DNA from 2 places in the Methyloglobulus sp. genome. Region 2 is predicted to be linked to the other one. Evidence: predicted binding sites of a transcription regulator. Region 2 holds the regulator's gene; the other holds the start of a gene.
What was found. The regulator HrcA, encoded in region 2, represses chaperone genes, less so after heat shock. The targets are predictions, from matches to a motif close to TNTTAGCACTCNNNNNNNNNGAGTGCTAANA.

Region 1: a site for HrcA is predicted at 1,865-1,895, ahead of groES (co-chaperone GroES). Genes of this name have one in related genera too.

What each region holds. Positions count from the first base shown of each region.
Region 1 is NZ_CBAROL010000039.1:5,933-10,363, forward strand. It holds gene groL (chaperonin GroEL) at 1-1,472, opposite strand, end outside; gene groES (co-chaperone GroES) at 1,541-1,828, opposite strand; gene AC1YY3_RS11360 (HesA/MoeB/ThiF family protein) at 1,967-2,713, shown strand; gene AC1YY3_RS11365 (hypothetical protein) at 2,958-3,176, opposite strand; gene pqqA (pyrroloquinoline quinone precursor peptide PqqA) at 3,428-3,502, shown strand; gene pqqB (pyrroloquinoline quinone biosynthesis protein PqqB) at 3,624-4,431, shown strand, end outside.
Region 2 is NZ_CBAROL010000002.1:14,771-19,201, forward strand. It holds gene dnaK (molecular chaperone DnaK) at 1-1,381, opposite strand, end outside; gene grpE (nucleotide exchange factor GrpE) at 1,453-2,103, opposite strand; gene hrcA (heat-inducible transcriptional repressor HrcA) at 2,135-3,193, opposite strand; gene AC1YY3_RS01200 (hypothetical protein) at 3,416-3,676, shown strand; gene AC1YY3_RS01205 (DUF1097 domain-containing protein) at 3,762-4,286, opposite strand.

The sequences.
Region 1 (4,431 bases), on a different contig from region 2:
ATTTCGATCATGTCACCGTAAACGCCAGTTGCTGCATTGTAGCCGAAGTTGCCTGTGCCTTTTTGCACTTCGTTGAACACAACTGAAGGTTCATCACCTGCGTTGGCAACGATTTGGCGCAATGGCTCTTCCATTGCGCGACGCAGGATGTTGACACCAACGGTTTGGTCGTGGTTGATACCTTCAAGGCCTTTCAGTGCAGACAAAGCGCGAACCAAAGCAGTACCACCACCAGCAACAACGCCTTCTTCAACCGCAGCGCGTGTTGAATGCAGCGCATCTTCTACGCGGGCTTTCTTTTCTTTCATTTCGATTTCGGTTGCTGCACCAACTTTGATTACCGCAACACCACCGGCCAATTTAGCCAGACGTTCTTGCAATTTTTCTTTGTCGTAATCGGAAGTTGCATCTTCGGCTTGTGCGCGGATTTGGTTTACGCGGCCTTTGATTTGCTCTTCAGAACCCGCACCATCAATGATGGTGGTGTTTTCTTTGGTGATTTGTACACGTTTCGCTGTACCTAATTGGCTCAATTCCGCTTTTTCTAAGCTCAAACCGACTTCTTCAGCAATCACAGTACCGCCAGTCAGTACAGCAATGTCTTCCAACATGGCTTTACGGCGGTCGCCGAAACCAGGCGCTTTAACGGCTGCAACTTTAACGATGCCACGGATGGTATTGACAACCAGAGTTGCCAAGGCTTCGCCTTCAACATCTTCCGCAACGATCAATAATGGACGGCCTGATTTAGCAACGGCTTCCAGGATTGGCAACATTTCGCGAATGTTGGAGATTTTCTTTTCGTAAATCAAGATCAGTGGATCATCCAACTCAACGCTCATGTTTTCTTGCTTGTTGATGAAGTAAGGTGACAAATAGCCACGGTCAAACTGCATCCCTTCAACTACGTCTAGCTCGTTATCTAAACCTGAACCTTCTTCAACAGTGATAACGCCTTCTTTGCCGACTTTTTCCATGGCTTCGGCAATGATTTTACCGACTGATTCATCAGAGTTAGCGGAGATGGTACCGACTTGCGCGATGGCTTTGTTGTCTGCACAAGGCGCAGCAGAAGCCACGATGGCTTCAACAGCTTTGGTCACTGCCAAATCAATACCGCGTTTCAAATCCATTGGATTCATGCCAGCGGCAACGGCTTTTAAGCCTTCGTTGACGATAGATTGCGCCAATACAGTTGCAGTAGTTGTACCGTCACCAGCGACATCAGACGTATGGGAAGCCACTTCCTTAACCATCTGTGCGCCCATGTTTTCGAATTTGTCTTTCAATTCGATTTCTTTGGCTACCGATACACCATCTTTAGTGATAGTTGGTGCGCCGTAGCTTTTGTCCAGAATCGCGTTACGGCCTTTAGGGCCCAAAGTTACTTTTACTGCGTTTGCCAGAATATTAACGCCACGCGCCATACGGGTACGTGCGTCATCGCCAAATAATACGTCTTTTGCTGCCATGTTTTATTCCTAATTCGTTTGTTGTGTGATAGTTTGTTCCCCTCTTTGAAAAAGAGGGAAGCGAGCGATTAGCCTACAACGCCCATGATGTCTTCTTCGCGCATAACGATAAGGTCTTCACCATCGACTTTTACTTCGTTACCGGCATATTTGCCAAACAACACCTTGTCGCCAACTTTGACTTCCAAAGCGCGGACTTGGCCGTTATCCAGTTGTTTGCCGCCGCCAATTGCCAAAACCATACCTTGGCTGGGTTTTTCTGCCGCAGAACCTGGCAGAACGATGCCACCCGCAGTTTTTGTTTCTTCTTCAAGGCGTTTGACGATGACTCTGTCGTGTAACGGACGTATATTCATAATATCTCCTAAGGGTTAAATAAAGGGTTTGTGCGTTATTAGCACTCGCTAGTCCTGAGTGCTAATAATAATCAGCTTTTGCAGTCTGTCAAGTTCTTTGGCATCATGACACGCTTTATCGACATCAATTGCAGCTTAATGAACGACAACCAACTGCTACGTTATAGCCGCCAAATCATGCTGCCCCAATGCGATATGGCCGGACAACATAAACTGCTCGCTGCCCGTGTTCTCATTGTGGGTGCTGGCGGCTTGGGTTCACCTGCGGCGATGTACCTCGCTGCTGGGGGGGTCGGCAGCATCACCATTTATGATGATGACACGGTTGATTTTTCCAATCTGCAAAGACAGATTGCTCATCACACCGATGATGTGGGGATGGATAAGGTAATTTCAACCCACAACACGCTTAAGCAATTGAATCCCGATGTGCAGGTAACGGCGGTCAAGCAACGATTACAGGGTGAACAACTGGATGAAGAAGTCAAAAAAGCGGACGTGGTTTTGGATTGCAGCGATAATTTTGCGACGCGGTTTGCCATTAATAAGGCTTGTGTTACTTTTCAAAAAACCTTGGTTTCTGGCGCGGCAATCCGATTTGAAGGGCAGGTATCCGTCTTTACACTCAGTCTTAACGATAGCCCTTGCTACAACTGTCTGTACAAAAATGAAGGCGAGGACATGCAGAACTGCGCGACCAATGGCGTTATCGCGCCCATAACGGGCATTGTGGGCAGTATCCAAGCATTGGAAGCCATGAAGCTCATCATCAACGTCGGTGAAACTTTGACTGGAAAATTATTGTTGCTTGATGGCTTAACGATGAACATCAAAACCATGCGCTTCAAAAAAAATCCAGGTTGCCCAACGTGCGGCAATCGGTAAGGCACAGCGGGAGTCTTTGAAAACTCAAAAATCGCTTTCGCCCTCCAGGGATGGAGGAAGTGCGGCAGTGGGCAGGAAATCCGCGCCGTCTCCCTCTCCTGCTGGAGAGGGTTGGGGTGAGGAGATTGAGATTAACTGTTTAATATCCCTCTCATCCCAACCTTCTCCCTCGAAGGAGAAGGGGCAGATACCTGTGTAGATACATAAGCCCAGAGAGGGAATCTTTAGTGGTCTCTTTAGATTTTCAAGAAGATGGTTTGCTTTTATTAAGCTGCTTTTTCACAAAAGCAATAACCTTTTCAGCCAAATCGTTGACCAAAGACGGGCTGTCTCCATGCGGCTCAGTCTCGCCAAACGGTTTGCCGTCTTTTTGAGTGAATTTGTAAATGAAATAACCCAGCGGCGCAAAAGCAACTGCACCGATAAAAATCATCGCTATAAAAAGTTCTGTCACATCACCCATGATGTCTCCTTATCGCCTGCTTGTTTGAATTGTTATGGATAGTATTGTCAGGCGTTATCTGATGATACGCTTTTCTAACAAAAAATAAAGTGTCCTCGTCCGCTGAATCGAGATCAAAAAACAAGCAACTTTCATACGTAAATGGGGTCGCATTTCCGTAGTTGCGAAAAACAATTGTTCGTCGTATACTTCGGCTAGCTTTCTTGATCAAGCTAGCGTAATAAAAAATTTAAAACTTCTGGAGGTTTGCAATGAAATGGGAAACACCAAGCTACACTGACTTGCGTTTCGGTTTTGAAGTCACCATGTACATCATGAACCGTTAAAAACAATTAGTTCAGATTAAAAAGGGGTTCTTTGAGAACCCCTTTTTTTTGCCTAGATGTAGCTAATGCTCTATCATTCAGCCCCATTATTCAGTAAATGGACGCATCAATTCTTAAAACCATGAAGATCAAAATCCTAGGCTCAGGCGCAGGCGGCGGCTTTCCGCAGTGGAATTGTAATTGCAATAACTGCAAACGCATCCGTTCAGGCGAAATGAACGGCAAGACCCGCACCCAATCATCCATCTCCGTCAGCAGCGACAATGAAAATTGGTTGCTTATCAATGCCTCACCCGACATCCGCGCCCAACTGGAAGCCTTCCCCGCCATCCAACCCAAGCACGGCCTACGTGATACTGGCATAAAAGCTGTATTGCTAATGGATAGCCAGATCGACCACACCACGGGCTTGCTGATGCTGCGCGAAGGCAAACCGCTGGATATTTACTGCACCGAGATGGTCAAGCAGGATTTGACCACGGGTTTTCCGGTGTTCAACATGCTAGCGCATTACTGCACCGTCAATCACCACCCGATTCCCGTCGATGGCAGCAGTTTCACCATTCCGGCCTTAACTGACCTACGTTTCTACACTCGCGCCCTGAAAAGCAAAGCCCCGCCTTACTCCCCACATCGGCATGATCCGCATGAAGGCGACAATATCGGTGTGGTCATTGAGCAAATATCCACCGGAAAAAAACTATTTTATTCACCCGGTTTAGGTGAAATTGAAGAACATGCCATGACCGCCATGCAAACCGCTGATTGCTTATTGGTGGACGGCACATTCTGGACGGAAGATGAAATGATCGACCAACAATTAGGCAAGAAAACAGCGGCAGAAATGGGACACTTACCGCAATCCGGTCACGGTGGAATGATTGAAATCCTCAATAAGCTGCCGAATGCACGTAAGATACTGATCCACA
Region 2 (4,431 bases):
CCGCCAGATCAAAACGACCCAGTGACTTATTGGCCGATGCGATTTCGCGCTCACCTTGCATGACGTGGATGGTCACCGCCGTTTGATTGTTTTCTGCGGTAGAAAACACTTGCGACGCATTGGTTGGAATCGTGGTGTTTTTCTCGATGAGTTTGGTCATCACGCCGCCCATCGTCTCAATACCTAGCGATAAGGGAATAACGTCCAGCAACAACACATCTTTCACATCACCAGCCAATACACCTGCCTGAATGGCTGCGCCTAAGGCAACTGCTTCGTCGGGATTGACATCCTTACGCGGCTCTTTGCCGAAGATGTTTTTCACCATCTCCTGCACTTTCGGCATACGGGTTTGACCGCCGACCAAAATCACGTCATGAATATCCGAAATGGATAAGCCGGAATCCTTAATTGCCATCTCACAAGGGCCTTTGGTGCGAAGGATTAACTCCTCAACCAACGATTCCAGTTTGGCACGGGTCAGTTTGACATTAAGATGCTTAGGACCTGACGCATCGGCGGTTATATAAGGCAAATTAACATCGGTTTGCTGGCTGGAAGACAGCTCAATCTTGGCTTTTTCCGCTGCTTCTTTCAAGCGTTGCAAAGCCAATGGGTCGTTGTGCAAGTCAACGCCAGTATCTTTTTTGAATTCGCTGGCAAGGTATTCGATAACGCGTGAATCAAAATCTTCCCCGCCCAAGAAAGTATCACCATTGGTTGATAACACTTCAAACTGATGTTCACCATCAATCTCGGCGATTTCGATGATGGAAACGTCGAACGTACCGCCACCTAAGTCATAAACTGCAATTTTGGTATCGCCTTTGGGCTTGTCCATGCCGAATGCCAAAGCAGAAGCAGTCGGTTCATTGATAATCCGTTTGACTTCTAAACCGGCAATACGCCCCGCATCTTTGGTCGCTTGACGCTGGGAGTCGTTAAAGTAAGCCGGTACGGTAATAACGGCCTCGGTAACTTCTTCACCCAAATAGGCTTCGGCATCTTTCTTTAATTTCATCAGAATTCTGGCTGAAATTTCCGGTGCTGCCATTTTTTTGCCGTTAACTTCGACCCAAGCATCTCCGTTGCCAGCTTCTACGATGTTATAAGGCACCATTTTGATGTCTTTTTGTACAACATCATCTTTGAAACGGCGACCGATCAATCGTTTGATTGCAAATAAGGTATTTTTTGGGTTAGTGACGGATTGCCGTTTAGCTGATTGCCCAACCAACACTTCATCATCATTGGTAAATGCAATGATTGAAGGGGTAGTACGTGCGCCTTCGCTGTTTTCAATGACTTTCGCCACGCCATTTTCTAACACGGCAACACAGGAATTTGTGGTACCTAAATCTATGCCAATAATTTTTGCCATTGAATGCTCCAGACTTGAATTTGTTAAGTAAAGTGAATGTTAAAACCGATATGAGGGCTTTTTTAGCTTATTCAAGCCTGTTTATTATCTTCCGGCGATTTTTTTGCAGGTTTCTCTGGCGTTTTCGCCACGACAACCATAGCAGGACGCAATAACCGTCCATTTAGGGTGTAACCTTTTTGGAATACATTAACCACTGTATTCGGTGTTGCATCTTCCACTTCCTGCATTAACACTGCCTGCTGCTGCTCGGCATTGAAAGGTTCACCGACTGGATTTACCGTCATGACGTTGAATTTTGCAAATACGGTTTCAAATTGCTTAATGGTCAATTCACTGCCTTCACGAAATTTTTTGACTTCCTCGCTTTCGCCTGTTGCTGCTTGTAAGCCCAGTTCAAGGCTATCCAATACCGACAATAGTTCTTTGGCAAAACTGTTCAGCGCGTATTTGTGTGCATCTTCCAGGTCTTTTTGGGTGCGTTTTCTCAGATTTTCCATTTCCGCCTGGGTTCGGATTGCCTTATCCCAGTTTTCCTGGGCTTTTTGCTCGGCTGCTGCCAGTTCTTGCTGCAATTCTGCTATGAGCGTTGCTTGCGATGGCGGTTCATTCAGCGAGAGTTCCTCTTCTGCTAAACCTTCATCGGATAAGACTTCTTCTAGGATTTCGTCGTTTTCTTTTGAATCAAGCTGTGTTTCAGTTTGTTCCTGGTCGGTACTCATTTTTTTGATGCCTTAATGAAAAATAATAGTCCTATGAAGATGGGGTCGCAGATTTAGGATTCAAGGCTGCGCCCAATAATTTTGCGGTAATATCGACGAACGGGATGATTTTTTCATAAGCCATGCGGGTAGGGCCAATAACGCCCAGCACCCCAACCACTTCGTCGCTGATAGAATAAGAAGAGGTCACTAAGCTGCACTGATCAAACGCCTTATAACCGGATTCCTCGCCGATAAAAATCTGTACGCCTTCGGCTTTCATACAATGATCCAGCAAATGCAGCACGGATTGTTTTTGGCTGAATGCTTCAAATAATTTTTTCAGGTTGTCCCTGCCAGCCAATTCGGAAAAGCCCATTAAGTTAGTTTCGCCAGCTAACACATAATCTTCTTTCTTATCATTGGGTTCTAACGCTAACTGGGCAATTTTAATGGCATTTATCATGCCTTGGTTCATGCGCTGTTGATCTTCCTGCAATTCCTTCAAAACGGCTTCGCGCACCGCTTGCAAGCTACGACCAGCATAAATCGAATTGATAAAATTGGCTGCCTGTTGCAATTCAGAAGCGGAAAATTTCTTATCAGTCTGGATGATTTTGTTATGGACTTCCTGCTCGTTAGTCACAAAAATGACCAGTACGCGGGTATTGGATAGCGGCAAAAACTCGATGTGGCGCAAGCAAACCGTTTCGCGCTTAGGTAAGGTGACGATACCTGCCATTTGGGTCAGTTCGGCCAGCAACCTAGAGGCCTTGCCGATTACGTCACTATTATCATCCTTAACTGCCAAACCTTCGTGCAAGCGAAATAAGTCTTTTGATTCCAATGGCTTGAAGGTCAACAGGGTATCCACAAACATGCGGTAACCGCTGACTGTGGGAATCCGTCCCGCAGATGTATGCGGAGAATGCACCAGCCCCATGTCTTCAAGATCTGCCATGACATTACGGATGGTGGCGGGACTCAGGTTTAATTCCGAACCTTTGGACAGCACCCTCGAACCCACGGGTTGTCCATCGCTGATGTAGCGTTCCACCAGCGTTTTTAGTAATTGTAGTGATCGTTCGTTTAAAATTTGAGTGTGTGCCATCTATTACGCCGACTGTAACTAGCACTCTTCCTTTGCGAGTGCCAAAGAAAGAAATTAACAGTCCAACCGTAGCTTGTCAATGTCTACGGTAGTGGCACTGTAAAACACGGGGCGTGTGCGTCAAAAAAACCATCTAACAATAGGTCATATCAGTAATCGATAACGCTTGTTTGGACACTGATTAGGCGTATAGTTAAGCCAGTTTTCTTGTAGGAGAATGTGATGAATTCAGATCAGATAACACCATTAATCCGACGTTATATGCCTAAAAAACCTTTGGATTTTGTGCTTTACGGGGGATTCGCCCTGGCTATCTTCATATTAAGCAACCTGTATTTCAGCGTTAATCCCGATGACAGTCATTGGAATGAATTCAAGGAGGAACACCATTGCGTATTGCGAAAAACGGAGTACGGTGTGCAAAGGTCTAGCTGGGTTTGTGATGATGGCAAAACGTATTTTCGCTGGATGCAGCAACGCTAACTTACGTAACCTTGCACATTGATGGATAAAAAAGACGGTTTCGTGTTAACGAAGACCGTCTTTGTAAGTTGTTAGTGCTAAATCATTATTTAGTCGTCAATTTACCGCTAAGTTGCGCTGACCAAACACCGCAAAAAGTACCAACCACAAAAGAAATTGAAATCACCAATAAAGGGTTACTCATAGAAAAGCCCAATAACACATCTTTATTGAGTTTATCAGGGGTTTGTAACAAATAGGCGAATGTTGAAGAATAGCCTAAAACACTGCAAGGTATCGTCGCAAGCCTGGGGATATTAGCAGCCAAGCACATTACAATTACCGCAGCACACACGGTAAATGCCGCCATAAACGGAAAACCTAACATGGTTGTTGGTGAAATTTCAGTCAACATAATCGCTGTTGCCCATGCCATGAACACACCAAAAATGCCGCAGGTGATGTTATTAACAACCGCTTCCTGGTTAGCACCCAGCAAGAAATAAGCCGCCCAGGCGATAGTTGCTGCCCATATAAAAAAGATACCAGCAGTGAGCGGCAATACGGCAAAAAATGTTGCTACACCAGCGATAACGCCAATGCTTAAAGAAAGTGCTGTTAGTTTATCCACGCGAATTCTCCGAAACTCACCTCATTTTAATTATGAAGCCAGGTACACACTGAGGTGTTTCTATAATACCTGACGATTAGAACACGGGCTTCGTTTAACCCGTAGCGTAGGGAATATAGCAGATATTATCCTGGAGTTAAATATT